4 regions of the Streptomyces sp. NPDC016845 genome follow, and region 1 is predicted to be linked to each of the others. Evidence: riboswitches for the same ligand, from Rfam matches in the RefSeq annotation. Region 1 holds a riboswitch; each other region holds the start of a gene.
What was found. Region 1 has a riboswitch for cobalamin ahead of ACH4RC_RS18935 (ABC transporter substrate-binding protein). Riboswitches for the same ligand answer to the same signal wherever they lie in the genome.
Positions count from the first base shown of each region.

Region 1 (7,480 bases):
GCGAAGGACGACGACATGCCGCGCTTCCTGCGCCGCTCGACCCCCGCCGACGTGCCCGTGCCCGCGCTCCTCATGACGACGGTCCTCACCCAGCTGGTGCTGATCGTCACCGCGTTCTCGGACGACGCGTTCAACTTCGCGCTCAACCTGACCAGCGCGCTCTCCCTGATCCCCTACCTCTTCGCGGCCGCCTTCGCCGTGCGGATCGGAGCCCGGGACGACCCGCTCACCGCGGGCGGGCGCGCCTCGTCGCGCGAACTGGTGATCGCGGCGGTCGCCACGCTCTACACGGCGTTCATGCTGTACGCGGCCGGGCTGAAGTTCGTCCTGGTCTCCTTCGTCTTCTACGCCCCGGCCACGATCCTGTTCGTCATGGCCCGCAGGGAGCAGGGCCGGCGCCTGTTCTCGCCGGGCGAGCTGGTCGTCCTCGCCGTCTCCGTCGCCGGCGCCGTGCTCGGCGTCGTCGCCCTCGCCGCGGGCTGGATCAGCCTGTGACACCCGTAACCCCTCTCACGAAGCCCGGAGGCACACCGTGACCGACCACGAGACACCCGCGTCCGCCACGTACGGCGTCCACTCCGAGGTGGGCCGACTCCGCAAGGTCCTCGTCTGCGCGCCGGGGCTCGCGCACCGCAGGCTGACCCCGACCAACTCCGACGACCTCCTCTTCGACGACGTGATGTGGGTGGAGAACGCGCAGCGCGACCACGCCGACTTCGTCAACAAGATGCGGCAGCGCGGCATCGAGGTGGTCGAGCTGCACGAACTGCTCGCGCGGACCATGGCGCTGCCCGAGGCCAGGTCGTGGCTGCTTGACCGCAAGATCGTCGCGAACCAGGTGGGGGTCGGGCTCATCGACGACACCCGTACCTTCCTGGAGACGCTCCGTCCCGAGCAGCTCGCCGAGTTCCTCATCGGCGGGCTCGCCACCACCGATCTGCCGGACGAGTACCGCTCCGCGTACGTGTCGATGGCCCGCGAGTCCAGCGGCGTACGCGAGTACCTCATGCCGCCGCTGCCCAACACGCTCTACACCCGCGACACCACCTGCTGGCTCTACGGCGGCCTCACGCTCAACCCGCTGTACTGGCCCGCGCGGCACGACGAGACGCTGCTGATGAAGGCGGTCTACCGCTTCCACCCGGACTTCGCGGGCTCGACCGTCTGGTGGGGCGACCCCGAACAGGGCTGGGGCCAGGCCACCTTCGAGGGCGGCGACATCATGCCGGTCGGCAACGGCGTCGTCCTGATGGGCATGAGCGAGCGCACCTCGCGGCAGGCCATCACCCAGGTCGCCACCGCGCTGTTCGAGAAGGGCGCGGCCGAGCACGTCATCGTCGCCGGGATGCCGAAGCTGCGCGCGGCGATGCACCTGGACACCGTCTTCACCTTCGCCGACCGGGACGTCGTCACGCTCTACCCGCGGATCATGGACTCGGTGCACACGTTCTCGCTGCGCCCCAGCGACAAGGCGCCGGGGCTCGACATCACCGACGAGGGGACGACCCCGTTCGTCGACGTCGTCGCGCGGGGGCTCGGCCTGCCGGAGCTGAGGGTCATCGAGACCGGCGGCGACGTGTACGCCTCCGAGCGCCAGCAGTGGGACAGCGGCAACAACGCGGTCGCTTTGGAGCCCGGCGTCGTCGTCACCTACGACCGCAACACCCAGACCAACACGCTGCTGCGCAAGGCGGGCGTCGAGGTCGTCACGATCGTCGGCGCGGAGCTGGGGCGCGGCCGGGGCGGCGGCCACTGCATGACGTGCCCGATCGTCCGCGACCCCGTGGCCTACTGAGACACCTGGTCAGATGTGTGTGCCGATGCCGAAGACCCGGCGCAGCTGCGCCATGTCGTGCCGGTCCCGCTCCGCGGGCTCGTACCCCTGATGGAAACGGACCTGCTGCTCGGCTGAGAGGCACGGGACCGGCTCCCCCGCGATGGTGCCGGTGACGAAGACCTCGGCCGGGTAGCGGAACGGCTGGTCCGGGTCGAGCGAGGACTGCTCGGCCGAGCCGTCGGGGGCGAAGCGCAGGGGGTGCAGGTCGATCTCACGGCCGTCGGGGTGGGCGAGGACGAAGCGCGCGGGGCGCCGGTCGAGGGTCTCGGCGAACCCGGCGCCGGTGAGGGCGGCGAGCACGGCGGGCTCCTGCTCGGCGCGGTGCATCAGGTCGAGGTCGCGGTGGTTCCTGGTCTGCTCGCCGGTCAGGGCGTCGATGCCCCAGCCGCCGCCGATCCAGATGTCCGCCCCGGCCTCCCGCAGCAGGACGAGGACGTTCCGTACGTCGTCGGCTGTCATCACGCGAGCAGGGTAGGCGGGCGGGCGGGGGGCGGCGAACGATTAGCGGGGCCCGCCCCGGCCCGTGATACGTTCCGTGAGCCAGTCGTACCTTTGTGCGTTCTCGAACGCGTACGGGTCAGGGAATCCGGTGGAAGTCCGGAGCTGACGCGCAGCGGTGAGGGGGACGGGCGGAGCCACTGCCACTGAGCCGCTCGCCGGTTCGGGAAGGCGCTCCGCCTGGACGATCCCGAGTCCGAAGACCTGCTGGCGGCCTCCGGGACCGAGACCCGGCCGGGGGTGAACCGTAGGCCGGCTCCGCGTATGGGCCCTGGACGCAGAGGAACCCCCGTGCCCTTCGCACGTCGACTCCGCCACATCGCACCGCTGTTGGCGGGCGCCCTCCTCCTCACCGCATGCGGCGGTGGCGCGGGCTCCGCCGGCACCGCGAAAGACGCTGACGCCGCTGTCACCCTCGACAACTGCGGCGCGAAGGTCCGTGTCGCGCACGCCCCGCGCCGCGCCGTCGCCCTCGACCAGGGCTCGGCGGAGATCATGCTCTCGCTCGGCCTGGAGGACCGCATGGTGGGGACCGCGACATGGACCGACCCGGTCCTCGAGGGCCTGGAGAAGGCGAACGCGAAGGTGCCGCGCCTCGCCGACCGCTACCCCTCCTTCGAGAAGGTCCTGGACACCGAGCCGGACTTCGTCTCCGCCTCCCTCACGAACACCATCGCCAAGGGCGGGGTGGCGCCGCGCGAGCAGTTCGAGAAGCTCGGCGTGGACACCTACCTCTCCCCCGCCGACTGCGCCGGCAAGGACAACAGCGGTGACGGTGACGGCGCCCGCACCAGCGCGCTGACCATGGACACCGTCTACGGCGAGATACGTGACCTGGCGCGGATCTTCGACGTGAAGGAGCGCGGCGACAAGCTCGTCGCGCAGTTGAGGTCCCGTGTCGGCAAGGCGACGTCAGGGGTCGACGCCGAGGGCGTGAGCGTCCTGTACTGGTTCGCCAACTCCGACTCGCCCTACATGGCGGGCTGTTGCGGCGCCCCTGGCGTCGTCACCAGGGAACTCGGGATGCGCAACGTCTTCGACGACACGCACGAGGAGTGGCCGCAGATCAACTGGGAGACGGTCGCGGACCGCGACCCCGACCTCCTCGTCATCGGCGACCTGACCCGCCGCTCGCAGTCCGCCGAGTCGGCCACGCAGAAGATCAAGTTCCTGGAGTCCGACCCGGTCACCAAGAACATGACCGCCGTACGGAAGAAGCGGTACGTGCTGCTCAGCGGGCAGGCCCTGAACCCCACCATCCGGACCGTCGAGGGCGTGGAGAAGGTGGCCGCCGCGCTGCGCGAGTTCGGCCTGGACAAGTGAGACCAGTGAGACCGGTGAGACCAGCGGAACCGGTGAGTACGGCGGCGGCCCGGCCCGCCCTGTACTGGGCCGCGGCCCTCGCGGCGCTCTGCGCCTCGGTCGCCGTCGCCATCACCATCGGGCCCGCGCACATCCGCGTCGCCGACGTGTGGTCGGCGGTCGGCGCCCGGCTCGGCTGGGGCGCCTCAGACCTCTCCCCGATCCGCGACGGCATCGTGTGGAACCTGCGGCTGCCGCGCACCCTGCTCGCGGCGGTCTGCGGCGCGGGCCTCGCCGTCTGCGGCACGGTGCTGCAGGCGCTGCTGCGCAACCCGCTCGCCGACCCCTTCGTGCTCGGCATCTCCTCGGGCGCGTCGACCGGGGCGGTCCTCGTCGTCGTCCTGGGCCTCGGCGGCGGCGCGCTCTCCGTCTCGGGCGGCGCCTTCCTCGGCGCCCTCTGCTCGTTCGCGCTCGTCCTGGTCCTCAGCCACATGCTGGGCGGCTCGACGGACCGGGTCGTGCTCTGCGGGGTCGCCGCGATGCAGCTGTTCTCGGCGCTGACCTCGTTCGTGGTGCTGACCGCCGCCGACGCGGAGACGACCCGCGGCGTCCTGTTCTGGCTGCTCGGCTCGCTCGGCGGCGTCGGCTGGACCGAGGTGTGGCTGTGCCTCGCGGTGCTCGTGGTGGCGCTTGCGGTGTGTCTCGGCTACGGGCGGACCCTGGACGCGTTCGCCTTCGGGCAGGAGGCGGCCGCCGCGCTCGGTGTGCGCGTGGCACGGACCCGGCTCGTCCTGCTGTGCGTGACGGCGCTCCTGACGGCGGCCCTGGTCAGCGCGGCGGGCGCGATCGGCTTCGTCGGGCTCGTCCTTCCGCACGCGGCGCGCGCCCTGGTCGGCCCGGGACACACCCGGCTGCTTCCGGTCACGGCGGTCGCCGGGGCGGTGTTCCTGGTCTGGGTCGACACCCTGGCCCGTACGGTCCTCGAACCGCAGGAGGTTCCGGTGGGGGTGGTGACGTCGCTGATCGGCGTGCCCGCGTTCGTGCTCGTCCTCTTCCGCGGAAGCGGCCGGTCCGGCCGGGGCGTCCGGTGAGCGCGGGCGGCGACGTCAAGGAGACCGGACAGGGGCTGGCGGCGGACCGCGTCTCCTGGTCGGCGGGCGGCACGCTCGTGCTCGACGGGGTGAGCGTGACGCCACGACCCGGCGCCGTCACCGGTGTGCTCGGCCCGAACGGCTCCGGCAAGTCGACCCTCCTGCGTCTGCTCGCCGGGGTCCTCGCCCCGGCGTCCGGCGTCGTCACGCTCGACGGCACCGCGCTCGGCGAGGTGCCGCGCAGGACGGCGGCCCGGCGCATCGCGCTCGTCCACCAACAGGCGGACACTCAGGTCGAGTTGACGGTGACCGACGTCGTACGGCTCGGCCGGACCCCGCATCGCAGGGCCTGGGCGCCCGCCTCCGCCGCCGACGAGGCGACGGTCCACGACGCCCTGGAGCGCACCGGCCTGACCGACCACGCGCGCCGCCTGTGGCACACCCTGTCCGGCGGCGAACGCCAGCGGGCGCAGATCGCGCGCGCCCTCGCGCAGGAGCCGCGCGAGCTGCTGCTCGACGAGCCCACGAACCACTTGGACATCCAGCACCAGCTGGAGCTCCTCGACCTGATCTCAGGGCTCGATCTGACCAGCGTCGTCGCCCTGCACGACCTGAACCTGGCCGCCACCTACTGCGACCAGGTCGTGGTCCTGCGCCGGGGCCGGGTCGTCGCGGCGGGCGAGCCCGGCGCCGTCCTCACCGAGGAGCTGATCGCCGACGTCTACGGCGTCCGCGCGCGCATCTCCCGCCCGGGGCCGGGCGAGCGCCCCCACATCCGCTTCCTGGGGACGCTCGGACCGTAGTGCGATGTCACTCGAAGCGGTCGGGGTCCCCCGCGCCGCGCCGTACGACGGTGGCCTCACCGTCGGAGAAGTCGATGACGGTCGTCGGCTCGGTACCGCAGTCGCCGGAGTCGAGCACCGCGTCCACCACGTGGTCGAGCCGCTCCTTGATCTCCCAGCCCTGCGTCAGCGGCTCGTCCTCGCCGGGCAGCAGCAGGGTGCTGGAGAGCAGCGGCTCGCCCAGCTCGGCGAGGAGCGCCTGGGTCACGACGTGGTCGGGGATGCGGACGCCGACCGTCTTCTTCTTGGGGTGCTGCAACTGGCGCGGCACCTCGCGCGTCGCGGGCAGGATGAACGTGTAGCTGCCGGGCGTCGCCGCCTTGACGGCGCGGAACACGTCGTTGTCGATGTGCACGAACCTGCCCAGCTGCGCGAAGTCCTGGCACACCAGGGTGAAGTGGTGTTTGTCGTCGAGCTGCCGGATCGTGCGGATCCGCTCGACGCCCTCGCGGTTGCCGAGGCGGCAGCCGAGCGCGTAGCAGGAGTCCGTGGGGTAGGCGATCAGCGCGCTGTCGCGGACGGAATCGGCGATCGCGCCGATGGTGCGCGTTTGCGGGTTGTCGGGGTGCACGTCGAAATAGCGGGCCATCCGTCGACCCTACGGGATCAGTGGCGAACGCCACGGCGTTGCGGGGCGGCGTATTCCGCGTACACGCGCGACAATCCCGACACCCGCCCACCCTGCCCTCTTCCGACGGGCGCGGCACGGACCATACTGGTCCTGCCCCGACCACTCACAGAAAACCTCATGGCCAAAAACAGCAGCTCCCCGACCACCGTCCCCGACACCGCGTGGCTCGGTCACGGGCGCCACCTCGGCCCCGAGCCCGAGCAGGACGTGCGGCGCAACCTGATCGCCCTCAAGGCGGCCGGGGTGCTCGACGACTTCGCCGACCTCGACCCCGTCGAGGCGGCCCGCTCCACCGTCCTGCACCCGCGCGACGAGTCCGCCGACCCGGGCCCCACCGCCCGGCGCCTGTTCGAGGCCCGCTGGCGGGTCGCCGACGACGTCACGGTGCGTGCGCAGCTGACGACGTACGAGCCCGAGGGGCGCCGCAAGGACGGTGACGGCGTGGTCTGGGTCCTGGCGGCCGAGGCCGAGCGGGCGTGGGACCCGAACTGGGCCTCGCCGGCCACGATGTTCTGGCCCGACAGCGACATAATCCCCTGGGACCACGCGATGATCCCGGGCGTGCGCCTGCGCGCGGTGAACCATCTGCCGAAGGACGACGACGAGCTGCGCCACCGGCTGCGGGACTGCACCCGCGAGAGCTGGTACGTCCATGTCGTGGTGCACGAGGCGATGACACCGGACGCGCGAGGGCAGCGGCCGGTCATCGAGTTCCTGCCGCCGAGCCTGCGCCACCGGGTGATAGAACACCGGGCCAGCCCGGAGCAGGCGCAGATCGCCGACTTCGCGATGAAGCGGGAGCTGAAGCTGCGGATGCCGCGCGGCGGCGCCGTGCTCCTGCCGACGGCCCCGCAGGAGCCGGGGTACGACGCCGAGCACTTCGCCGTCCGCAACGTCTTCCTGGACGGCTCCGAGCCGGTCGAGCTGCTCCAGCGGATCAACGAGTTCGCGGCGCTGCCCCAGCCGCTGACGCCGGACGCCGAGCGGGCCCTGACCCGCCTTCGGCAGGGCTGGCACCTGCTGACGCCCGAGGAGGAGCTGGCCCACGCCCAGTCGATGGTCGGCCGGTACGCGGAGGCGCTCGACGCCATGACCACATCACGGGACCTGTACCGGGAGGCGGCCGAGGCGGCTCAGGCGGCGCTCGCCGAGGTCGGCGCGGCCGCTCCGCCGCCCGGACCGGCCGGGACCGGCCAGACGAGGGCGGACGGCTCGCCGCTGAGCGCGCTCACGAAGGCGTTCGGCCGCTTCCGCGACCCGAACAAGTAGCCGCACAGAC
Region 1 covers NZ_JBIRPI010000006.1:195,086-202,565, forward strand. Annotated here, with positions in the region: gene ACH4RC_RS18920 (basic amino acid/polyamine antiporter) at 1-495, shown strand, start outside; gene ACH4RC_RS18925 (arginine deiminase) at 533-1,795, shown strand; gene ACH4RC_RS18930 (nucleotidyltransferase domain-containing protein) at 1,805-2,296, opposite strand; cobalamin riboswitch at 2,365-2,562, shown strand; gene ACH4RC_RS18935 (ABC transporter substrate-binding protein) at 2,600-3,658, shown strand; gene ACH4RC_RS18940 (FecCD family ABC transporter permease) at 3,691-4,728, shown strand; gene ACH4RC_RS18945 (ABC transporter ATP-binding protein) at 4,725-5,531, shown strand; gene ACH4RC_RS18950 (L-threonylcarbamoyladenylate synthase) at 5,539-6,159, opposite strand; gene ACH4RC_RS18955 (hypothetical protein) at 6,319-7,470, shown strand.

Region 2 (7,480 bases), on a different contig from region 1:
TGGCTGCCCTCGGGCGGCAGTGTGACGGCCGGGCCCGCGACCGCGGCGGAAGCGGTCGAGGGGGTGGTGAGGAGGGCGCCGCAGAGCAGCGCCCCCAACGCGGTTGCGGTGACGGACCGCCGGGACGACCGGGCGAATGTGCGCACGAGGTGCCTCCGTGAATACGGGTCCCCAAAGGGCTGCGACCGCAGTGTCGAGGGGGTTGTGGCGCACCGGCATCGGCGATTCCACCGGTGTCCGGCGGCGGCTCGGGGCCGGGTCAGGAACGGTCGCTGTCCTGGCGCAGGTAGGTGTTGAGCCGTTCGATGGCCGAGGGGTTGCGCGGGCTCTCGACGAGGTCGGCGTAGTCCAGGGTGTGGATCCGCCGGTTCTTGATCGCGGAGACGTTCCGCAGCGGCGGGTACGAGAGCAGGAACTCCTTCTTCTGCGCGGCGCTCGTCGAGCCGTAGTCGTTGATGAGGATGACGTCGGGGTTCCGCTTCACGACGGTCTCCCAGCCGACCGTCGTCCACGAGTCCTCGAGGTCGTGCAGCAGGTTGACGCCGCCTGCCTCGCTGATGATCTGCTCCGGCGCGGCGTAGCGGCCCGAGGTGAACGGCTGGTCCTGGCCACTGTCATAGAGGAAGACCGAGGGCTTGGCCGTGTCGTCCGCGCCCTTGGGGGACTTCGCCCGCACGGCGGCGACCCGCGCCTTGTACTGCGCGACCAGTTTCCGGGCGCGCTCCTCGACGCCGAAGATACGGCCGAGATTGTCGAGGTCCGTGTAGAGCGCGTCGAGCGGCGGCATGATGCCCCGCGAGGTGCCGGTGACGGCGTTGCGGCAGGACTCGGTGAGCAGATACGTGTCCACACCTGCCTTGTGCAGCTCGTCGGGTGTCAGTGTGTTCTCGTTGAACCCGTAGTTCCAGCCCGCGAAGACCAGGTCGGCGCGTGCGTCGAGGGCGATCTCCTTGGTGACGCGGTCCTTGCCGAGCCACTTCACCTTGTCGTACGCGGCCTTGTACGGGAGGTCGTCGGTGTCGCCCTTGTCGGCGGGCATGACGTATCCGGCCATGCGGTCCTCCAGGCCGAGCGCGAACATCAGCTCGGTGATGCCGACGTCGTTGGTCACCACCCGCTCGGGGCGCTTGTCGTACGTGACCTTCCTCCCGCAGTTGGTGACGGTCACCGCCTGCGAGGCGGTGTTCTCGGAGTCGGAGGCGATGTCGGCTCCGCAGGCGGTCAGGGTGAGGGCGGCGGCGAGGCCGAGCGAGGCGGTGGACACGAGCTTGCGCACGGGGGCCTTCCAGAGGGCGAGGGGGTCAGGGAGTCAGGGGGCGAAGGGTTCACGGACCAGCTGGAGCTGGTCGAACAGGAACTGGGTGGCGCCGGTCTCCGGGTGGCGCACCCGGTGCGCCCGTACGCCGAAGACGTCGGCGAGCAGCGCGGGGGAGAGGACCTCGTCCGGCGGGCCGGAGGCGACGATCCGGCCGCCGTGCAGCACGTGCAGCAGGTCGCAGTGGGCGGCGGCGAGGTTGAGGTCGTGCAGGGCCGCGAGCACGGTCGGACCGCTGACCCGGACCCGGCGCAACACGTCGAGCTGGTGGGCGATGTCGAGGTGGTTGGTGGGCTCGTCCAGGACGAGGACGCGCGGCTCCTGGGTGAGCGCGCGGGCGATGAGCACACGCTGTTTCTCGCCGCCGGAGAGCGACAGGAAGCCACGTGTCGCGAGGTGTGCCACCCCGGCCTGTTCCAGGGCGTGCGCGCAGAGCTCCCGGTCGCGGGCGGCGGTGCGGTCGCGGTGCGGGAGGCGGCCCATCGCGACGACCTCGGTGACGGTGAAGTCGAAGTCCGCGGCCGACTCCTGCGGGAGCGCGGCGAGCAGCCGTGCCGCGGCCCGTGGAGTCATGCGGTGCACGTCCACGCTGTCGACCCTGACGAGCCCGGCGTCGGGGCGTCGCGCCCGGTAGACGCACCGCAACAGGGTCGACTTCCCGCTGCCGTTGGGGCCGACGAGCCCCACGAAGGTGCCGGCGGGGACGTCGAGGGTCACCTCGTCGACGAGCCGTACGCCCGCCACCTCGACCGACAGTTCTTCTACGTCGAGCCGCACGTGTCTTCCTCCTCGGGGTCGCTCAGCAAACCTGGGATGTGTCAGCGCCCGGCGAGCGCGTGGCCGCCGCGCCGCATCAGCAGCAGGAACGCGGGCACACCGAGCGCGGCCGTCACCACGCCCACGGGCAGTTCGGTCGGGGCGAGCAACACGCGTGACAACACGTCGGCCCACACCAGCAACACGGCCCCGGCGAGCGGCGCGACGGCGAGGACGCGGGTGTGCGAGGCGCCGACGAGCATGCGCACGAGGTGCGGCACCATCAGGCCGACGAAGCCGATCGCTCCGCTCACGGCGACGACCGTGCCCGTCACCGCCGCCGTCACGACGAACAGTTCGCGCCGGAGGCGGTCGGGCGGCACGCCGAGCGCCGCGGACGTCTCGTCGCCCATCGCGAGGGCGTCGAGCGAGCCCGCCCGCACCCTGAGCCACAGCCAGCCCGCCACCACGGTCGCGGCGACCAGCGGCACCTTCGGCCAGGTGGCCCCGCCGAGGCTGCCGAGCAGCCACATCATGGCCGCGCGCGCCGCCTCGCCCCGTTCGGCGCCGAACACCATGACGGTCGTGACGGCCTGGAACCCGTAGGCGAGGGCCGTGCCGGTCAGGACGAGGCGCAGCGGGCTGAGTCCGAGAGGCGAGCGGGCCACCGCGTAGACGATGAGGGTCGCGGCGAGCGCGGAGAGGAAGGCGGAGAAGGAGAGCGCCCAGACGCCGAGCCCGGCGAGCGCGCCGAACAGGATGACCGCGTTGGCGCCGACGGCGGCGCCGGAGGAGATGCCGAGCACGAAGGGGTCGGCCAGGGCGTTGCGCACCAGCGCCTGGACCGCGACGCCGACCGCGGCGAGGCCCGCGCCGACGACGGCCGCGAGGACGACGCGCGGGAAACGGATCTCCCACACGATGGTGTAGGCCCCCGCGTCCGCGCTGGTGAGGCTCCCGCCGCTGAGCCCGGCCCACATGAGCCGCGCCACCTCCCGCCAACCCGTCCCCGTGGCCCCGAGCGCGACCCCGCACGCCAGCGAGACCACCAGTACGAGCGCGAGCCCGATGACCAGGGGGACGGTGGGCAGGTGTCGCCGGCGCGCGCGTGAGACACCCGCGGGGGCTGGGGCAGCGGCGGTGCGGAGCAAAGCGGGCGCACATCCTCCGGGTGGGCGCCACGGCTGCAACGCAGGGCACCTGCAACCCGGAAGGGCTACGGCGGTCCCTGCTCGCAGTCCACGGCGAGCGGTCGACGGGTCGCACACCTGCCGTGAGTGATCGGACTCGCGGGCCAGTACTCATACGTAACAGGCCACGCACACCGTTGCGGGACAGCGCCGGACTCGCACCGGCTTCCCCCACGGAAGGCAGCCGAAGCGTAGCAAGCCGGAGTCAGGGGCGGGGCAGGTGGGCGGTACTTACCGATTGCGCAGGTGGGCGGTGTTCACCGATGGCGCGGGAAGGCGGTGTCCGTCTCGCTCAGGTCACCACGCGGGATCGATCTCCGCGTGCAGGGGATGGTGGTCCGAGTACGGGCTCGGGCGGACCTGGTGGGTGAGGGGGGCGATTCCGCGGAGGAAGATGTAGTCGAACTTGCTCTGCCAGTCGGTGGTCGGCTCGCAGGCGCCGCCGTCGGGAAAGGGGCGGCACGCCGGGTCGGCGTCCTCGGCCAGTCTCCACATCGGGCGGAGTTCGGACGCGTCCGGTACGGCGTTGAAGTCGCCGAGGACGATCGTGTGGTCGTGGCGGGCGACCTCGGCGGCGAGCACGCGGGCCTGGTCCGCCCTGATCTCCGGTTGCTGCCGCTCGGCGAAGTGGGTGTTGAAGACGCGGACGGAGCGGCCGCCCACCTTGGTCGTGACGGCCATGTACCCACGGTCCTCGGAGCCGCCGTCGGGGTACTCCACGTTCACGTGGTCGGTCATCGGCGCCGCGGAGAGGATGGCCTGACCGTACGCTCCGCCTTGCCACGGCAGACCGCCGCAGCGGTTCCAGTTGCGCAGCACCGACCCGTACTCGACGTCGTAGACGAGGCCGTAGAAGACTTCCAGGTAGTCCCGGATCTTCTCGACGTCACGGACACACGCCTCCTGCAACCCGAACACCTGCGGCGCATACGTGGCGATCTCCGCGGCCCGGCCCATGTTCTGCCCGCTCCCGCACGGGTTGCAGATGTTCCACGTCAGGACCCGGTTCGGCACGATGTCCTTGGCGGCATCGGCGGGCAGCGGCTTGGCGATCAGCGCGCCGCTCGGCGCGCTGGGGCCGATGAGCACGATGCAGAAGGCGGCCATGGCGATCGCGAACAGACGTGTGCCGCGTCCGAGCACCATCGCCTCCCTTGAGTGGACGAACATGCGGTCACATGCCATCACATGAGGTCTTCGTAGCACGAGAGTAGGCGACAAGGTGTGACCGGCACACGTCCGGGTCGAGCCGTTGTCACCGGCGCGCGGCGTGCGATCATCGACCCGGCCCACGTCGGTGATGAGTGACCGTGATCGGAAGGGACTTCGATGGACGAGAGCGAGTTGGTGCACCTGCGCCGCTGCGTGGAACTGGCCGCCGAGGCCCTTGACGACGGGGACGAGCCGTTCGGCTCCGTACTCGTGGACGGCTCGGGCACGGTCCGCGCCGAGGACCGCAACCGGATCGCGGCCGGCGACGCCACCCGCCACCCCGAGTTCGCACTGGCCAGGTGGGCGGCCGAGCACCTCTCCGAGGAGGAGCGGCGCGCGGCCACCGTCTACACCTCCGGCGAGCACTGCCCGATGTGCGCGGCGGCCCACGCCTGGGTCGGGCTCGGCCGCATCGTGTACGTCGCCTCCTCGGCCCAGCTGAGCCAGTGGCTCGCCGAGTGGGGACGCCCGCAGGCGCCGGTGCGAGCCCTGCCGGTCCAGGAGATCGCGCCGCACGTGACCGTCGAGGGCCCGGTCGCCGAACTTGCGCCGTGGGTCAGGGAGTTGCACCGGCTGCTGGCCGAGCGGTCGTCGCACGACTGACGACGACCGCGCCGGTCAGGTGCGGCCGCGGACCCGGCCGGTCAGCGCAGACCGGCGAAGAGGTCGTTCTCCGGCAGGGGCGCGCCGGTGGTGTCCTGGACCCGTACGAACGTCTCCAGGCCCATCAGCTCGCCGAACCGCTCCTTGCCCATCTTGAGGAAGAAGATGTTCTCGCCCTGGCTGGCGTGCGCGGCCAGGGAGTCGAACTTCTGCCCGCTGAACGCGGTGGTGTCCACCCAGGTGGAGATCTCGTCGTCGGGCAGGCCGATCTCCGCCAGCGCCTCGGCCTCGGCGGGGTCCGGCTCCGGCATGTCCTCGCCGAACTCACGCATGATCTCGCCGAACCGCTGCATGCCCGAGCGGGGCATCGTCGTCCAGTACACCTTCGGGGCCAGGCCGGTCAGCTTCAGCGCGGCCATCGTGATGCGGTTGGCCTGAATGTGGTCGGGGTGGCCGTAGAAACCGTTCTCGTCGTAGGTGACGACGACGTCGGGGCGGTAGTGGAGCATGAGCTCCGCGAGCCGGGCGGCGGCCTCGTCGACGGGGGTCTGCCAGAAGGCGCCCGGGGCGTCGTTGCTCGGCCAGCCCATCATCCCGGAGTCGCCGTAGTCGAGCATCTCCAGATCGCTGATCTTGAGGACCTCACAGCTCGCCTCGAGTTCCTGACGGCGCATCGCGGCGACGGCCGCCGGATCGTGGCCGGGATCGCCCGGCTTCACCCCTCCCGGCCCGTCCCCGCACGCGCCGTCGGTACAGGTCACGAGCACCGTGCGGACGCCGTCCGCCGCGTAACGCGCCAGGACGCCACCGGTGCTGGTCGCCTCGTCGTCGGGGTGGGCGTGCACAGCCATGAGCGTCAACGGCCGGTCAGTCATGGAACAGTCCTCCTGCGGACATATGTCTTTCGGTAAGAGGGCGCGGCGGACGTGCGACGGTGCCGGTCCCTCGTCGCCTGCAACACCGCGGAGTGTCCGTGCTGTTCCCGGCGGATCAGCCCGCGGCGCGGTACAGGCCACGCCCCGCGCGCCGCAGGCGGTCGGTGCCCACCAGCCGGTCGAGGGTGCTGCGGACCGCGTTGATGCTGCCCGAGTCGGTGTCCCGCCCGAGCGCGGCGGCGACGTCGCGGGCCCGTACACCGGCCCCGCCCGTCGTCGCGAAGTACTCCAGGATCTGCTCGGTGAGGCGGCCGTACGTGCCTCCGACGGTTGCGGCGTCCTGTTTCGGCTCGGCCGGGCGCTTCTCCGCCTTCACGGACGGCGCCGCTCCTTCACTCACCTGGACGGGGCCCGGCCGCAACACGTCCTGGAGCGCCCGCAGCGCCTTCTGCACCGAACCCAGGTGGGCGACGACGGCGGCCAGTTCGCGCTCCAGCGCGCGCTTCTGGGCCTCCAGGCGGTGCAGCTCCTCCTGGAGGGTGCCCGTCGCGGACTCGATGCTTTGTGTGGTGTGTGCTGCGGAGACCATGTGTTCCTCTCGTCTGCGGCCCTTCCTCGCTGCTCATCAGCGCTGTCCAGGCTACCGGGCGGAGGTGGAGCGTGTGAGATGTGATGGTGGTTTCTTTGCACTGCGGCGGCAGCGCCTCCCGGAACTTGTGACACGTTGGTTGTCGGTGCGCCCAGGCGGCCCCGGCCATGTCCGCGTAGCGTCGTACCCGGCATGTCACGAATCGGCTTCAGGTTCTGTCCTAGGAGTGGGGGACCTCCCCGGACCGGATCCGTTCGCCTCTCTAGGAGTACGCCGTGGACGACGACATCGTTCTGGAGCCCGCCGCGCAGGAGTTCGCCGACGCGACCGCCGTGCCGCCGCCGCTGTACGAGCTCGGGGTCGAGGGCGCCCGCGAACCGCTCGACGAGGTGCAGGCCGGACCGGCCGGGAAGCTGGACGTGGACGAGAAGTGGATCACCGTTGCGGCCGGGGCCGGGGCCGGGGCCGGGGCCGGGGCCGGCGATGTGCGGGTGCGCATCGCCGACCCCTTCGGCGGCACCGGCGTCCTGCCGGTCGCCGTCGACGAGAACGACGTACTGCGCGACGAGGGGGAGGCGTACGCCCGCAAGCTGACCCGGGCCGGCGTCGCTCCCACCGGCATCCGCTACAACGCGACCCCGCACGACTTCATGATGCTGAATCCGGTCCGCGCCACCCAGGCGTCGACGGCGGCGATCGCGCAGGCCGTCCAGGTCCTGCGCGAGGCGCTGGGGACGGCGTGAACACCGGTGAACAGGCCGCGCGTGGCCTGGCCGACATGGAGGCGTACCTGTCCCGCGAGGCCCGTCTGAGCGCCGCGCGCCAACGCGTCGCCGCCTTCATCGCGCGCACGGACGGACTGACGTACGAGCAGCGGAGAGACCTCGAGGAGTGGTATCTCGGGGAGCAGATCTACGTGGCCCGCATGGTGACGGAGCAC
Region 2 covers NZ_JBIRPI010000013.1:98,652-106,131, reverse strand. Annotated here, with positions in the region: gene ACH4RC_RS27290 (alpha/beta hydrolase domain-containing protein) at 1-146, opposite strand, end outside; gene ACH4RC_RS27285 (ABC transporter substrate-binding protein) at 260-1,276, opposite strand; gene ACH4RC_RS27280 (ABC transporter ATP-binding protein) at 1,310-2,092, opposite strand; gene ACH4RC_RS27275 (FecCD family ABC transporter permease) at 2,134-3,162, opposite strand; cobalamin riboswitch at 3,326-3,455, opposite strand; gene ACH4RC_RS27270 (endonuclease/exonuclease/phosphatase family protein) at 3,559-4,431, opposite strand; gene ACH4RC_RS27265 (nucleoside deaminase) at 4,591-5,076, shown strand; gene ACH4RC_RS27260 (PIG-L family deacetylase) at 5,118-5,951, opposite strand; gene ACH4RC_RS27255 (hypothetical protein) at 6,067-6,540, opposite strand; gene ACH4RC_RS27250 (alpha/beta hydrolase) at 6,816-7,283, shown strand; gene ACH4RC_RS27245 (hypothetical protein) at 7,280-7,480, shown strand, end outside.
Region 2: it holds a riboswitch for cobalamin, as region 1 does, so the genes downstream of both, ACH4RC_RS27275 (FecCD family ABC transporter permease) here and ACH4RC_RS18935 (ABC transporter substrate-binding protein) in region 1, are expected to answer to the same signal.

Region 3 (7,480 bases), on a different contig from region 1:
AGTCGGCCATGGAGTGCCATCCGAGCTTGTCGAGCACCCAGTTGACGACGCCGAAGCGGGACGCGAACAGCCACTGGTAGACGGTGGACGACGCGACGATCGGCATCGCCCACGCCAGGACGAGGCCGAGCATGAGCGTCAGCCGCATCTTCTTGCCGAGGCGTGCGAGCAGCAGCCCGACGAGCGTGCCCACCACCATGATCACGACGACGTTGATCGCCGTGAAGATCGTGGAGCGCAGCGTGACGCGCCAGAAGTCCTCGCCGCCGAGGACCTCCTTGTAGTTCTCTACGCCGTTCCACTCGGTGACGTGCTGGATGAGCTGACCCATGTTGAGGTTCTGGAACGACAGCAAGCCGTCCTTCACCAGGGGCCAGCCGAGGAAGATCACTGTCACCACGAGGGCGGGGAACAGCAGCAGGTACGGGACGACGTTCGCCCCGCCCTTCCGCTTCTCCCCCCGCGGCCCGGGTGCGCGACCGCTGCGCTGCCCGTCGGGCGCGACCTTGTCGACCGCGTCCGCCGGGTTGGTCTGCACTGCCATGCTCGCCATCTCTTCCAAAGCCGTGACTGGACGATGCGTCGGGCCGGGGCGGCGGCCCGGGTCGAAACCCGTTCCGCCGCCCCGGCCCGGGCGACTACTGCTGCTGGCTCAGCCGCTTGTTGAGCTCGCCCTCGACCTGCTTGGCGGCGGCGGCGGGGGACTTACCGTTCAGGACCGCGGTCATGTAGGTCTTGATCGGGTTCGGCGGGTTCTCCACCGGCGCCCACTCCGGGATCAGCGGCGTGGTGCCACCGGACTTGGCGGCGGCGGGGGCACCGGCCTGCGCGGCCGGCTGCTCCTTGGCGTAGGACTCCAGGGCCGGGGACTTCGGGGTCCAGCCGACCTCCTTGATCAGCTGGCCGTCGTTCTCGACGGAGAGCGCGATCTTCAGGAACTCCTTGGCGAGGTCCTGCTTCTTGGAGCCCGCGGCGACCGCGAGGTTGGAGCCGCCGAGGAAGACGCCCTCGGGCTTGTCGGCCGTCTCACCGGGGATGGTGAAGAAGCCGATGTCCTCCGCCTTGAGCTTCTTGGCCTGCAGCGCGGTGCCGGCCTCGTAGCCCATGGCGATGATCGCGCCGGTGTCGCCCTTGCCGAAGACGGTGGCCTGCTGCGGCGTGGCCTCGTCCTTGTCCTTGGGCGCCTTGGAGAACGCCTGGTACTGCTTGTAGACGTCCATCGCCTTGGCGACCTTCGGGTCACCGAGGTTGGAGACCCACTTGTCGCCGTCCTTCTTCACGGGCTCGACGCCCTGGCCGACCAGGAGGCCGTCGAAGAAGTACCAGTTCTGGCCCGGCAGGTAGAGCGGCTCGGCCTTGGTCTTCTCACCGATCTTCTTGAAGTCGGCGAAGAGCTCGGCGCGGGTCTTCGGCGTCTCCGTGATGCCGGCCTGCTTCCAGATCTTCTTGTTGTACATGACCGTGCGGTTGCCGAAGTACCACGGCAGCGCGTACTGCTTGCCGTCGAAGACGGCCGGCTTGTTGACCGCGTCGGCCCAGTCCTTGCCGATCTCGCTCTTGAGGTCGGACAGCTCGGCGAGACCGCCGGTCTTGGCGTACGCAGGGGTCTGCGTGTTGCCGATCTCCAGAACGTCCGGCGGGTTCGACTCCGAGAGGGCCGTGGTGACCTTCTGCTGGATGCCGTTCCACTCCTGGACCTGGATGTCCAGCTTGGCCTTCGTCTTCTTCTCGAACTCGGCGGTGACCTTCTTGGTCCACTCCGGCGGGTTGGAGCCGGACATGGTCCAGACGGTCAGCGTCTGCCCCTTGTACCCGTCCGCTCCGGCCTTGCTGCCGTTGTCGTTGTCGTCGTCACTGCCACAGGCCGCGATCGAGACCAACATGCCCGCCACGCCGATGGCCGCAATGAGCTTGCGCTTCACGTCACCCTCCTCAGGGATGCCAGCAACCCCCCACCCACAGCGACGCAATACGACAAGCAGTGCTTCGTGGGACTGGGACCCGGTCTCCGTTTAATGGTGTAGACCAGTACGGGGAGCTTGGCCCAGACCAATAGAGGTGTCAAGGGTGGCTGAGAAAGACCTGTGCGTCCGTTATCGGAACGACACCCGCCTGTCGTGACAAGGGCGTTGGGCGGTTCGGGGGACCGCTCCCATCCCTGGGTGCGTGGACTAGACCAGGGAGTCAGCGGGCGGTATAAGGAGGGATCACGGAGCGTACGGGGAGTCCCCCGGAGCGAGCCGTGCCACGATGTGAGCCGTGGCCGACGGGGACGTCGGCCACGTCGGCACCGGAGCCGGGAAGGCGGAGCATGAGCACCGACGTGAGCAGTGCGGAGAACGAGAGCGGGGCGCCCGTCCGTACCGCGCGCGTGCCCAAGTACTACCGCCTGAAGAAGCATCTGCTCGACATGACGGAGACCCTGCCGCCGGGCACGCCGGTGCCGCCGGAGCGCACGCTCGCCGCCGAGTTCGACACCTCCCGCACCACCGTCCGCCAGGCCCTTCAGGAGCTGGTCGTCGAGGGCCGCCTGGAACGCATCCAGGGCAAGGGCACCTTCGTCGCCAAGCCCAAGGTCTCCCAGGCGCTGCAACTCACCTCCTACACCGAGGACATGCGGGCCCAGGGCCTGGAACCGACCTCGCAGCTGCTCGACATCGGCTACGTCACCGCGGACGACACCCTCGCCGGGCTGCTCGACATCTCCGCCGGCGGCCGCGTCCTGCGCATCGAACGGCTCCGTCTGGCCAGCGGCGAGCCCATGGCCATCGAGACGACGCACCTCTCCGCCAAGCGCTTCCCCGCGCTGCGCAGGTCGCTCGTCAAGTACACCTCTCTCTACACGGCGCTCGCCGAGGTCTACGACGTCCATCTCGCCGAGGCCGAGGAGACCATCGAGACGTCGCTCGCCACCCCGCGCGAGGCCGGTCTGCTCGGCACCGATGTCGGTCTGCCGATGCTGATGCTCTCCCGCCACTCGATCGACGGCTCGGCGCAGCCGGTGGAGTGGGTGCGCTCGGTCTACCGGGGCGACCGGTACAAGTTCGTGGCGCGCCTGAAGCGCCCGATGGACTGACCCGCACATACGCGCCCGATTCCTTACATAACCGCAGGCCCGGGACCGGAAGGGTCTCGTCCGTTATCCGGACAGGGGTTCCAAAGAGCAAGACTCTCGCATTAGATTTCCCGCACGTTAAACGTGAGATAAGTGGGATCAGCGAGGGGACGGAGCCCAAGATGTCCGATGCGCCGGAAGTGGCGGAACAAGCAGGGAGACCGGTGGTGACACCGGTCCGCGTGGTCATCGGGCTGTGCCTGGTCGCACCGTTCGTGGCGATGCTCTGGGTCAGCTCCTACTCGAAGATCGACCCGACCTTCATCGGCATCCCGTTCTTCTACTGGTACCAGATGCTCTGGGTGATCATCTCGACCGGGCTCACGATGATCGCGTACAAGCTGTGGCAGCGTGACCAGCGCGGCCGCAAGACGTCGGCCTCGGCCTCCGCGGGAGGCCCGCGATGAACGGCGGCGTCAACGGTGTCGCGCTCACCGTCTTCATCATCTTCTTCGTGGCCGTCACGGTCATGGGCTTCCTCGCCGCGCGCTGGCGCCGCTCCGAGACGGACTCGCTCGACGAGTGGGGCCTCGGCGGCCGCTCGTTCGGCACCTGGATCACCTGGTTCCTGCTCGGCGGCGACCTCTACACGGCGTACACCTTCGTCGCCGTCCCCGCGGCGATCTACGCGGCGGGCGCGTCCGGCTTCTTCGCCGTGCCCTACACGATCCTGGTCTACCCGCTGATCTTCACGTTCCTGCCGCGCCTGTGGTCGGTCTCGCACAAGCACGGATACGTGACGACGTCGGACTTCGTGCGCGGCCGCTTCGGCTCCAAGGGCCTCTCGCTCGCCGTCGCGGTCACCGGCATCCTCGCCACGATGCCGTACATCGCGCTCCAGCTCGTCGGCATCCAGGCCGTGCTCGACGTCATGGGCGTCGGCGGCGGCGAGAACACCAACTGGTTCATCAAGGACCTGCCGCTCCTCATCGCCTTCGGCGTGCTCGCGGCGTACACGTACTCCTCGGGCCTGCGCGCCCCGGCGCTGATCGCGTTCGTCAAGGACGGTCTGATCTACATCGTCATCGCGGTCGCCATCATCTACATCCCGATCAAGCTGGGCGGCTTCGACGACATCTTCGCCGCGGCCGGCAAGAAGTTCGAGCAGATAAATCCGGCGACAGGCAAACCCACCGGGGCGCTCGCGCCAGGTGAGGCGGGCCACTGGACGTACGCGACGCTCGCGCTCGGCTCGGCGCTCGCGCTGTTCATGTATCCGCACTCGATCACCGCGACGCTCTCCTCCAAGAGCCGCGACGTGATCCGCCGCAACACCACGATCCTGCCGCTGTACTCGCTCATGCTGGGCCTGCTCGCGCTGCTCGGGTTCATGGCGATCGCGGCCGGGATCAAGGTGCAGAACGGGCAGTTGGCGATCCCGCAGCTGTTCGAGGACATGTTCCCCGACTGGTTCACGGGTGTCGCGTTCGCCGCCATCGGCATCGGCGCGCTCGTCCCCGCGGCCATCATGTCCATCGCCGCGGCGAACCTCTTCACGCGCAACATCTACAAGGACTTCATCAAGCCCGACGCGACCCCGGCGCAGGAGACCAAGGTCTCCAAGCTGGTGTCGCTGCTCGTGAAGGTCGGCGCCCTCGTCTTCGTCCTCACCATGGACAAGACCGTCGCCATCAACTTCCAGCTGCTCGGCGGCATCTGGATCCTGCAGACCATGCCCGCACTGGTCGGCGGCCTGTTCACCCGCTGGTTCCACCGCTGGGCGCTGCTCGCCGGCTGGGCGGTCGGCATGGTGTACGGCACGCTCGCCGCGTACGGGGTGGCGTCGCCGACGCAGGCGCACTTCGGCGGGTCCTCGAAGGAGATCCCCGGCATCGGGGAGATCGGGTACATCGGTCTGACGGCGTTCGTGATGAACGTGGTCGTGACCGTCGTCCTGACCTTCGTCCTGAAGGCCGCGAAGGCGCCCGAGGGAATCGACGAGACGTCGCCCGGCGACTACACCGCCGACGCCGGTGACAAGGGCGTGCAGACGGACCTGCCGGTCGTCGGAGCGGGCTCCGGCCACTAGCGCGGTCGTACGTTCCTCAGGACGGGCCCCTCTGCTCGCGGAGGGGCCCGTCGTCATGAGGCACCATCGCCATACGCACCCGCGCGACACAAGATATGGGCCCGTCACCAACGCCCGGCACAACATGTATGCTCGCTCTCGCTGCAGCCGCAGGGGAATCCGGTGCAAATCCGGAACTGTCCCGCAACGGTGAACGTAAGCATCCATAAGGCCGCTTACGTGAGTCCGACGACCTGCCGCAGCCCACCCGAGCCGTCCGGCGCGGGTGGTGACGACGTCCGGGTCTCGCGGAATGGGCCGGTGACGAAGGCGCCCCCTTGCGTGCGTGCCCGAGCCACTCCTCCCCGCAGGCCCCGAGCCGAGCGAGGGAGAGCCCCACGTGACCATCGCGCCGCCCGCCGAACCGGTCTCAGCCACAGGACAGCAGGACGCACCGGCAGACGCCCCCGGCACCGCCCTGCTGCGCACCCTGACCGAGCTGACCGCCGACCTGCCCGGCGCCGACCCCGGCCGGGTCGCCGCCGCAGCGCTGCGCGGCCGCAGCGCCCGCGCCGACGAGGCCGAGCTGCGCGAGCTCGCCACCGAGGGCGCGGCCGGGCTGATCTCCGAGGACCCGGTCTACTCCCGGCTCGCCGCCCGCCTGCTCACGCTCACCATCGCCGCCGAGGCCGCGACGCAGGGCGTCACCTCCTTCACCGGGTCGATCGCGGTGGGGCACCGCGAGGGCCTGATCGCCGACCGCACCGCCGAGTTCGCCCGTGTCCACGCGGAGAAGCTCGACGCGCTCATCGACACCGACGCCGACGACCGCTTCGGCTACTTCGGTCTGCGCACCCTGCACAGCCGCTACCTGCTGCGCCACCCGATCACCCGCCAGGTGATCGAGACGCCGCAGTACTTCATGTTGCGCGTAGCCGCCGGCCTGGCCGAGGACGACTCCGTACGCGCCCTGGGCGAGGTCGCCGACCTCTACGGCCTGATGAGCCGCCTGGACTACCTGCCGTCCTCCCCCACCCTCTTCAACTCCGGCACCCGCCACCCGCAGATGTCCAGCTGCTACCTGCTCGACTCCCCGCTCGACGAGCTGGACTCGATCTACGACCGCTACCACCAGGTGGCCCGCCTCTCCAAGCACGCGGGCGGCATCGGGCTCTCGTACTCCCGCATCCGCAGCCGGGGTTCGCTGATCCGGGGCACCAACGGGCACTCCAACGGCATCGTGCCGTTCCTGAAGACGCTGGACGCGTCGGTCGCCGCCGTGAACCAGGGCGGGCGCCGCAAGGGCGCCGCCGCCGTCTACCTGGAGACCTGGCACGCCGACATCGAGGAGTTCCTGGAGCTGCGCGACAACACCGGCGAGGACGCGCGCCGCACCCACAACCTCAACCTGGCGCACTGGATCCCCGACGAGTTCATGCGCCGGGTCGCCGACGACGGGCAGTGGTCGCTGTTCTCCCCCGCCGACGTACCCGACCTCGTAGACCTCTGGGGCGCGGAGTTCGACGCCGCGTACCGCAAGGCCGAGGCCGAGGGGAAGGCGCAGAAGACCCTCCCCGCGCGCGAGCTGTACGGCCGCATGATGCGCACCCTCGCGCAGACCGGCAACGGCTGGCTGACCTTCAAGGACGCCGCCAACCGCACCGCCAACCAGACGGCGGAGCCCGGCCACACCGTCCACTCCTCGAACCTGTGCACGGAGATCCTGGAGGTGACGGACGACGGCGAGACGGCCGTCTGCAACCTGGGCTCCGTCAACCTCGGCGCGTTCGTGGTGGACGGCGGCATCGACTGGGAGCGGCTCGACGAGACCGTCCGCACCGCCGTCACCTTCCTCGACCGCGTCGTCGACATCAACTTCTACCCGACCGAGCAGGCGGGCCGCTCCAACGCCCGCTGGCGCCCGGTCGGCCTCGGCGCGATGGGCCTCCAGGACGTCTTCTTCAAACTGCGCCTGCCCTTCGACTCGCCGCAGGCGAACGCTCTTTCGACGCGCCTTGCCGAGCGCATCATGCTCGCCGCGTACGAGGCGTCCGCCGACCTCGCCGAGCGCAATGGCCCGCTGCCCGCCTGGGAGAAGACCCGCACCGCGCGCGGTGTCCTGCACCCCGACCACTACCCCGACGCGCAGGTGACCTGGCCGGAGCGGTGGACCGCGCTGCGGGAACGTATCGCCGCCGCCGGCATGCGCAACTCGCTCCTTCTCGCCATCGCGCCGACCGCGACGATCGCCTCCATCGCGGGCGTCTACGAGTGCATCGAGCCGCAGGTCTCCAACCTGTTCAAACGCGAGACGCTCTCCGGCGAGTTCCTCCAGGTCAACTCCTACCTGGTCGACG
Region 3 covers NZ_JBIRPI010000003.1:444,036-451,515, reverse strand. Annotated here, with positions in the region: gene ACH4RC_RS12400 (carbohydrate ABC transporter permease) at 1-544, opposite strand, end outside; gene ACH4RC_RS12395 (extracellular solute-binding protein) at 639-1,922, opposite strand; gene ACH4RC_RS12390 (GntR family transcriptional regulator) at 2,312-3,076, shown strand; gene ACH4RC_RS12385 (DUF3311 domain-containing protein) at 3,238-3,522, shown strand; gene mctP (monocarboxylate uptake permease MctP) at 3,519-5,144, shown strand; cobalamin riboswitch at 5,266-5,400, shown strand; gene ACH4RC_RS12375 (ribonucleoside-diphosphate reductase subunit alpha) at 5,524-7,480, shown strand, end outside.
Region 3: it holds a riboswitch for cobalamin, as region 1 does, so the genes downstream of both, ACH4RC_RS12375 (ribonucleoside-diphosphate reductase subunit alpha) here and ACH4RC_RS18935 (ABC transporter substrate-binding protein) in region 1, are expected to answer to the same signal.

Region 4 (7,480 bases), on a different contig from region 1:
GGCCCGGACGAGCGCACCGTGCGTCACGTCGGGATCGTCACCGGCGTCCTTCACGACCCCGGCGGTCGCGGACCGGGGCCCGCCCGCCCCCGCGTCGAGCGCCTCGACCGCCAGCGCGAACGCCGGCGTCTGCCCCTTGGGCAACGTGATCGTCACCGGGTCCGGAAACTCCCCGCTCAGCAGCGCGGTGTACGCGGCGGTCGTCGCCGCCGTCGCACAGGCCCCGGTCGTCCAGCCGGACCGCAGACCGGTGTGCTTGAGTTGGGCGCCGCGCCCGCCCTTCGCCTCGGGCATGTCACCCATGGAGCCCCTCGATGCCTGTACATGTACTGGTCCTGGGCGGCACGACGGAGGCCAGGCGCCTGGCCGAAGTGCTGCACACGCACCCCGACCTACGGGTCACCAGTTCGCTCGCGGGCCGCGTCGCCGCCCCGCGCCTGCCCCCGGGCGAGGTCCGGATCGGCGGTTTCGGCGGAGCCGACGGCATGGCGCGCTGGCTGCGCGAGCACGCCGTGGACGCGGTCATCGACGCCACGCACCCTTTCGCCGAGAGGATCAGTTTCAACGCGGCCGGAGCGGCCGCCACCACCCATGTTCCCCTGCTGGCGCTGCGCCGGCCCGGCTGGGTCCCGGGCGAGGGCGACGACTGGCGGCAGGTGGACTCCCTGGCGGAGGCGGCGCGAGCGGTCCAGGAAGCGGGAACGGGGCGCCGCGCCTTCCTGACCACGGGCCGCATGGGCCTGGCCTCGTTCGCCCACATCGACGACGCCCACTTTCTCGTACGCTCCGTCGACGCACCGGAGCCGCCGTGCCCGCCGCACATGGAGCTGCTCCTGGACCGGGGCCCGTTCACACTGGCGGGCGAACGCGACGTACTCGCCCGCCATCGCATCGACATCCTGGTGACGAAGGACAGCGGCGGCGCGGCCACCGCCCCCAAGCTGACGGCGGCCAGGGAGGCGGGCGTCCCGGTCGTCGTGGTCCGGCGCCCGCCGACCCCCGGGGGGGTGCCGGAGGCGGCCACGGTGGCGGAGGCCGCCGCCTGGATTCAGGCGCGCTCCGGCGCCACCGCCTCCGGATAGCGCCGCGGCGTCCACGCCACCGTGGAACCGTCGCCCCGTACGACCGCCCGCGTCTGCGACGAGCCCACGATGAGCAGCGTGCGCATGTCGACGACGGCCGGGTCGAGATCGGCGAGACGGACCGTGCGGACGCTCTCCTCGGGCCCGCCCACGTCCCGCGCGAGGACGACCGGGGTGTCGGGAAGCCGCACCTCGAGGAGGAGCTCGCGGACCTTGCCCACCTGCCAGTTCCTGCTGCGTGAGCCGGGGTTGTAGAGCGCGAGCACCAGGTCGGCGGCGGCGGCCGCGCGCAGGCGCTCCGCGATGACCTCCCAGGGCTTGAGCCGGTCGGAGAGGGAGATCGTGGCGTAGTCGTGGCCGAGCGGGGCGCCCGCCTTCGCGGCCGCGGCGTTGGCGGCGGTGACGCCGGGCAGCACCCGTACGGGCACGTCCGCGTACGCCTCCTGCGACGCGACCTCGAGAACGGCCGTAGCCATGGCGAAGACACCCGGGTCGCCGCCCGAGACGACGGCCACGCGCCGCCCGCGCCGCGCCAGGTCGAGCGCGAACTCGGCGCGCTCGGACTCCACCTTGTTGTCCGAACCGTGCCGCCGCTGACCGGGGCGGACCGGCACCCGGTCGAGGTAGGTGGTGTAACCGACCAGGTCATCGGCGTTCGCGAGCGCGCCGCGCGACTCGGGCGTCAGCCAGGGCGCCCCGGCGGGCCCGGTCCCGACGACGACGACCTCGCCCCGCTCACGTCCCTCGGCGGGGGTGGCGTCGATACGGGACGGCAGGACCGCGACCGAGAAGTACGGCACCGACCCGGGGTCGATGTCGGCGAGGCGGCCGGTGCGCTCGCCCGCCATGAAGGCCCGCTCCACGTAACGGGCGTCGTCGAGCCGCCCCGCGTTCTCCATCGCGCCACGGACCTTCGTGAACGTGCGGCCCAGCTTCATCACGACCGCCGAGTCCGCCGCCGCGATCCGCGCCGCCAGCTCGTCCCCGGGGAGCGTCCCCGGGATGATCGTCAGTGTCTCCGTGTCCTCGCACAGCGGCTCCCCGAGCCGGGCCGCCGCCGCGCTGACCGACGTGACACCCGGGATGACCGTCGTGTCGTACCGGTCCGCGAGCCGCTTGTGCATGTGCTGGTACGAGCCGTAGAAGAGCGGGTCGCCCTCCGCGAGGACGGCGACGGTGCGCCCCGCGTCGAGGTGCGCGGCGAGCGTCGCGGCGGCCTCGGCGTAGAAGTCGTCGAGCGCGCCGCGGTAGCCGCCGGGGTGGTCGGTCGTCTCGACCGTGAGCGGGTACATCAGCCGCTCCTCGATCTGCCCCTCGCGGATGTGCTCCGCGGCGATCGAGCGGGCGATGGAACGGCCGTGCCGGGCGCAGTGGTACGCGATGACGTCCGCCCCGGCGATGGCCCGGACCGCGGCGACGGTCATCAGCTCGGGGTCACCGGGCCCGAGCCCGACCCCGTACAGCTTGCCCTTCTCGACGAGTGACTCGCTCATGCCTGGATCTCCACCTCGGTCGCGATGGCGTTGATCGCGGCGGCGGTGATGGCGCTGCCGCCACGGCGCCCGCGGACGATCAGGTAGTCGAGCCCGAGCTCGTTGGCGGCCAGCGCGTCCTTGGACTCCGCCGCGCCGACGAACCCGACGGGTATGCCGAGCACGGCCGCGGGCCTGGGCGCGCCCTTCCCGACCATCTCGAGGAGGTGGAAGAGGGCGGTCGGCGCGTTGCCGATCGCGACGACGGCGCCGTCGAGCCGGTCCCGCCACAGTTCGAGCGCGGCGGCGCTGCGGGTGGTCCCCAACTCGGCCGCGAGGTCCGGCACTCCGGGGTCGCCGAGGGTGCAGACCACATCGTTGTCGGCGGGCAGCCGCTTGCGGGTGACGCCGCTGGCGACCATCCGCGCGTCGCAGAGGATCGGCGCGCCCGCGCGCAGAGCGGCGCGCGCCTTCGTCACGACCCCGGCCGAGAAGCCGATGTCCTGTACGAGATCCACCTGACCGCAGGCGTGGATCATGCGGACCGCCGCCTGGGCGACGTCGGCGGGCAGCTCCGCGAGGCCGGCTGCCGCCTCGGTGCGGATGGTGGCGAAGGACTCGCGGTAGATCGCGGCGCCGTCCTTCTCGTAGTCATACACGGGGTTCGGCTCTTTCGGTCGTGAGGGTCGTGACGGTCGTGACGGCGTACGTTCCGTCCGGGCGGGCTACGACGTCCACGTACGGCCCGACGGGATGCCCGCATCTGCGTTCGCAGCCGGACCAGTAGGTGGGCAGGGTGGGGTGCGGGGTGCTGCTCGCGGCATCGGCCCGCACGTCGGTGTGGGACTTGGCGCAACCGGGCCGCCCAACGCATGCGCCCAGGCGGGACCAGGGTGAGTCGGGGTCTGCGATCAGCCCGGCGGGTGCGCTGCCGCGGGTGGCCCCGGGCACGACGATCCGCCGCCAGGGGGTCAACCGGATCTCCCTGGCGGGAAGTCCAGCGGCCAGGTCGACAAGCGCGCCCCATTGAGCACCGGTGATCGATCCGAACGGGGGGATACAAACAAGCCCCGCCGTCGTACCAGAGGCAGCGGGATCCGGGGCGGAACCCCTGAGCTTGCGCACCGCAGGGCCCGCCGACCCGATCACGGCTGCGGACGGTCCGTGAATTCCGGCCTCTCCGGCGATTGAGGAGCGGGGCCCGGGGTGGAGCCCCGTGGCGTTGGCGTCAGCACCGGTTGCGATCTCGTCGCCCCCCGCGCCCCCGGCGGAGGTGGCCTCGATGCCAGTTGCGGAAAGTCGCTCGGCGATGAGCGCGGACAACTCGGCGCCGGACGCGTCCAGTTCGGACACTCTCCACACCCGTCGGCCCGAGACGCCGCGCACGGCCTCGACAAAAACCTCCGCCGCGACAACCGCCCCCCGGGCCCCGTCCTCGTACCGCAGCAAGAACTCCGCCCCGCCGATCGCGAGCACCGCGGACCCGTCCGCCCGCCCGCGCAGCAGCACATCCGGCCGGAGCCCGGCCACATCCCCGCGACCGTCGTCGAGCCCGAAGAGAAACCTCCCGGACAGCGCGGGCGTCACGGAGCTGGCCAGCACCGCCGCGTCAAGCCCGGTCAGCCAACCCCGTACGTCCACGAACCCGAGCCCGTCCAGCCCGGACATGGGCGAAGCCACGACGTTCCGGACCCGCTCATGCGCGGCGGACGGCAACAGCCCGGCCGCGCCGAGCATCTCCGCCAGCTCCCCACCGCACCCGTCCCGCAGCCCGCGCAGCTGTACGTTGCCCCGCGACGTGAGGTGCAGCGCCCCGTCCCCGAGCCGCCCGGCCGCGTCGCCGAGGGCCCGCGCCTGAGCCACGTCGAGCACACCGCCCGGGACGCGGACCCGCGCCAGATACCCGTCGTCCGCGGCGTGCAGCCGCAGCGCACCGGGGCAGGCGTCACCGGGAAACGCCGCGGACGTTCCGGGCACACCGGACGCACCGGGACGGACGGGTATGGGGGAGGCGGGCATGCGTCGGAGCATACCCACCGCCCATGACGGGCTTCCCGTAGCTTCCCGTACCAGGTCACACCCTCGCCCCGTACGATGAACCGCGGCGGTCCCGTCCGGCCCGCCACCATCGCCAGCGACGGCGACAGGGGAGGAAGCCCGGTGGAATTCCGGCGCGGTCCCGCCACTGTGAGCCCTCTCGTACAAGAGAGGGTGAGCCAGGAACTCCCGCCGTCCAACGACCACCCGGGGCGCGGACACCCCGAGGAAGGCCCGACGACGCATGCCCCAGCAGCCCTCGCAGCTCCTGCTCCTGTCGACGTCCGACACCGATCTGCTCAGCGCCCGCGCGGCCAACGCCGCGCACGCCACCACCGCTGACGACGCGGTCACGTACCGCTTCGCGAACCCCTCCCGCCTCGACGTCGACACCGAACTCCCCGCGCTCCTCGACGGCGTCGCGCTCGTCGTCGTACGTCTCCTCGGCGGGGTCCGCGCCTGGCAGGACGGCATCGACCGGCTGACCGCGGCCGGGGTCCCGCTGGTGGTGCTGAGCGGCGAGCAGGCCCCGGACGCCCAGTTGATGGCGGCGTCGACCGTCCCGGTCGGCATCGCGGCGGAGGCCCACGCCTACCTGGCGCACGGCGGCCCGGCCAACCTCGCCCAGCTGGCGAACTTCCTCTCCGACACGGTCCTCCTGACGGGCCACGGCTTCGAGCCCCCGGCCCCGGCCCCCACATGGGGCCCGCTGGAGCGAAAGCAGTCGCCGTCGGACGGCCCGGCCATCGCGGTGCTCTACTACCGAGCCCACCACATGAGCGGCAACACCGCCTTCGTGCACGCCCTGTGCGACGAGATCGAGCGCGCCGGTGCCCGCCCCCTCCCCCTCTACGTCGCCTCTCTCCGCGCCCCCGAACCGGAGCTGATCGACGCCCTGCGCCCCGCCGACGCGATCGTCACGACGGTCCTCGCCGCCGGCGGTACCCGCCCCGCCGAGGCGAGCGCGGGCGGCGACGACGAGGCGTGGGACGCCGGCGCCCTCACCCACCTCGACGTCCCGATCCTCCAGGCCCTGTGCCTGACCTCCTCCCGCGCGGACTGGGAGCAGAACGACGAGGGCGTCTCCCCGCTCGACGCCGCCAGCCAGATCGCGGTGCCGGAGTTCGACGGCCGCCTGATCACCGTCCCGTTCTCCTTCAAGGAGATCGACGAGGACGGCCTCCCGGCGTACGTCGCCGACCCGGAGCGCGCGGCCCGCGTGGCCGGTATCGCCGTACGCCACGCACGGCTGCGGCACATCCCGGTGGGGGAGAAGAAACTGGCGCTGGTCCTCTCCGCGTACCCCACCAAGCACTCCCGCATCGGCAACGCGGTCGGCCTCGACACCCCCGCCTCCGCGATCGTCCTGCTCAAGCGCCTCATCGCCGAGGGCTACGACTTCGGCGACGCGGCCGACATCCCCGGTCTCGCCTCCGGCGACGGCGACGAACTGATCCGCGCGCTCATCGACGCGGGCGGCCACGACCAGGAGTGGCTGACCGAGGAGCAGCTCGCGCGCAACCCCGTCCGTATCCCGGCCGCCGACTACAAGCGCTGGTACGTGACGCTGCCGCAGGAGCTGCGCGAGAGCGTCGAGCGGCACTGGGGCCCGCCGCCCGGCGAGATGTTCCTCGACCGTTCCCGCAATCCGGAGGGCGACATCGTGCTCGCGGCCCTGCGCCGCGGCAACCTGCTCGTCCTCATCCAGCCGCCGCGCGGCTTCGGCGAGAACCCGATCGCGATCTACCACGACCCCGACCTGCCGCCCTCGCACCACTACTTGGCGGCCTACCGCTGGATCGCGGCTTCGTCCGCCGACGGCGGTTTCGGTGCGGACGCGATGATCCACCTCGGCAAGCACGGCAACCTGGAGTGGCTGCCCGGCAAGAACGCGGGCCTCTCCGCGGCCTGTGCCCCCGACGCGGCCCTCGGCGACCTCCCCCTGATCTACCCCTTCCTCGTCAACGACCCCGGCGAGGGCACCCAGGCCAAGCGCCGCGTCCACGCCACGCTCATCGACCACCTCGTGCCGCCGATGGCCCGCGCGGACAGCTACGGCGACATCGCCCGCCTGGAGCAGCTCCTCGACGAGCACGCCCAGATCGCGGCCATGGACCCGGCGAAGCTCCCGGCGATCCGCGCCCAGATCTGGACCCTCATCCAGGCCGCGAAGCTCGACCACGACCTGGGGGTCGAGGACCGTCCCGAGGACGAGGGCTTCGACGAGTTCATCATGCATCTCGACGGCTGGCTCTGTGAGATCAAGGACGTCCAGATCCGCGACGGCCTGCACGTCCTCGGCCAGGCCCCGGCCGGCCCCGACCGCGTCAACCTCGTCCTCGCCATCCTCCGCGCCCGCCAGATCTGGGGCGGCACGCAGGCCCTGCCGGGGTTGCGGGAGGCGCTGGGCCTGGACGAGTCGGCGGCGACCCGCACGGCGGCCGATGAGGCGGAGGAGACGGCCCGCGCACTGGTGGAGGCCATGGAGGCGGCGAACTGGGACCCGGCCCAGGTGAGTGCCTCCGTGGGCAGTCTGCCGCCTGGGGCGGCAGGGTGGGCAGGGCGGCAGACCCCGGGTACGGACGAGGCGGGCGCCCAGGACAGCCCCGTCCACCGGATCCTGACCTTCGCCGCCGAGGAAGTGGTCCCGCGCCTCAACGCGACCACAGCCGAACTGGACAACACGGCACGCGCCCTGGCAGGCCGCTTCGTCCCGGCGGGCCCGTCCGGCTCCCCGCTCCGCGGCCTCGTCAACGTCCTCCCGACCGGCCGCAACTTCTACTCCGTGGACCCGAAGGCGGTCCCCTCCCGCCTCGCGTGGGAGACGGGCCAGGCCCTGGCCGACTCCCTCATCGAGCGCTACCGCGCGGACAACGACAACGCGTACCC
Region 4 covers NZ_JBIRPI010000005.1:277,820-285,299, reverse strand. Annotated here, with positions in the region: gene ACH4RC_RS17215 (cobalt-precorrin-5B (C(1))-methyltransferase) at 1-303, opposite strand, end outside; gene ACH4RC_RS17210 (cobalt-precorrin-6A reductase) at 315-1,082, shown strand; gene cobJ (precorrin-3B C(17)-methyltransferase) at 1,049-2,575, opposite strand; gene ACH4RC_RS17200 (precorrin-8X methylmutase) at 2,572-3,213, opposite strand; gene ACH4RC_RS17195 (cobalamin biosynthesis protein CobG) at 3,206-4,573, opposite strand; cobalamin riboswitch at 4,643-4,803, shown strand; gene cobN (cobaltochelatase subunit CobN) at 4,836-7,480, shown strand, end outside.
Region 4: it holds a riboswitch for cobalamin, as region 1 does, so the genes downstream of both, cobN (cobaltochelatase subunit CobN) here and ACH4RC_RS18935 (ABC transporter substrate-binding protein) in region 1, are expected to answer to the same signal.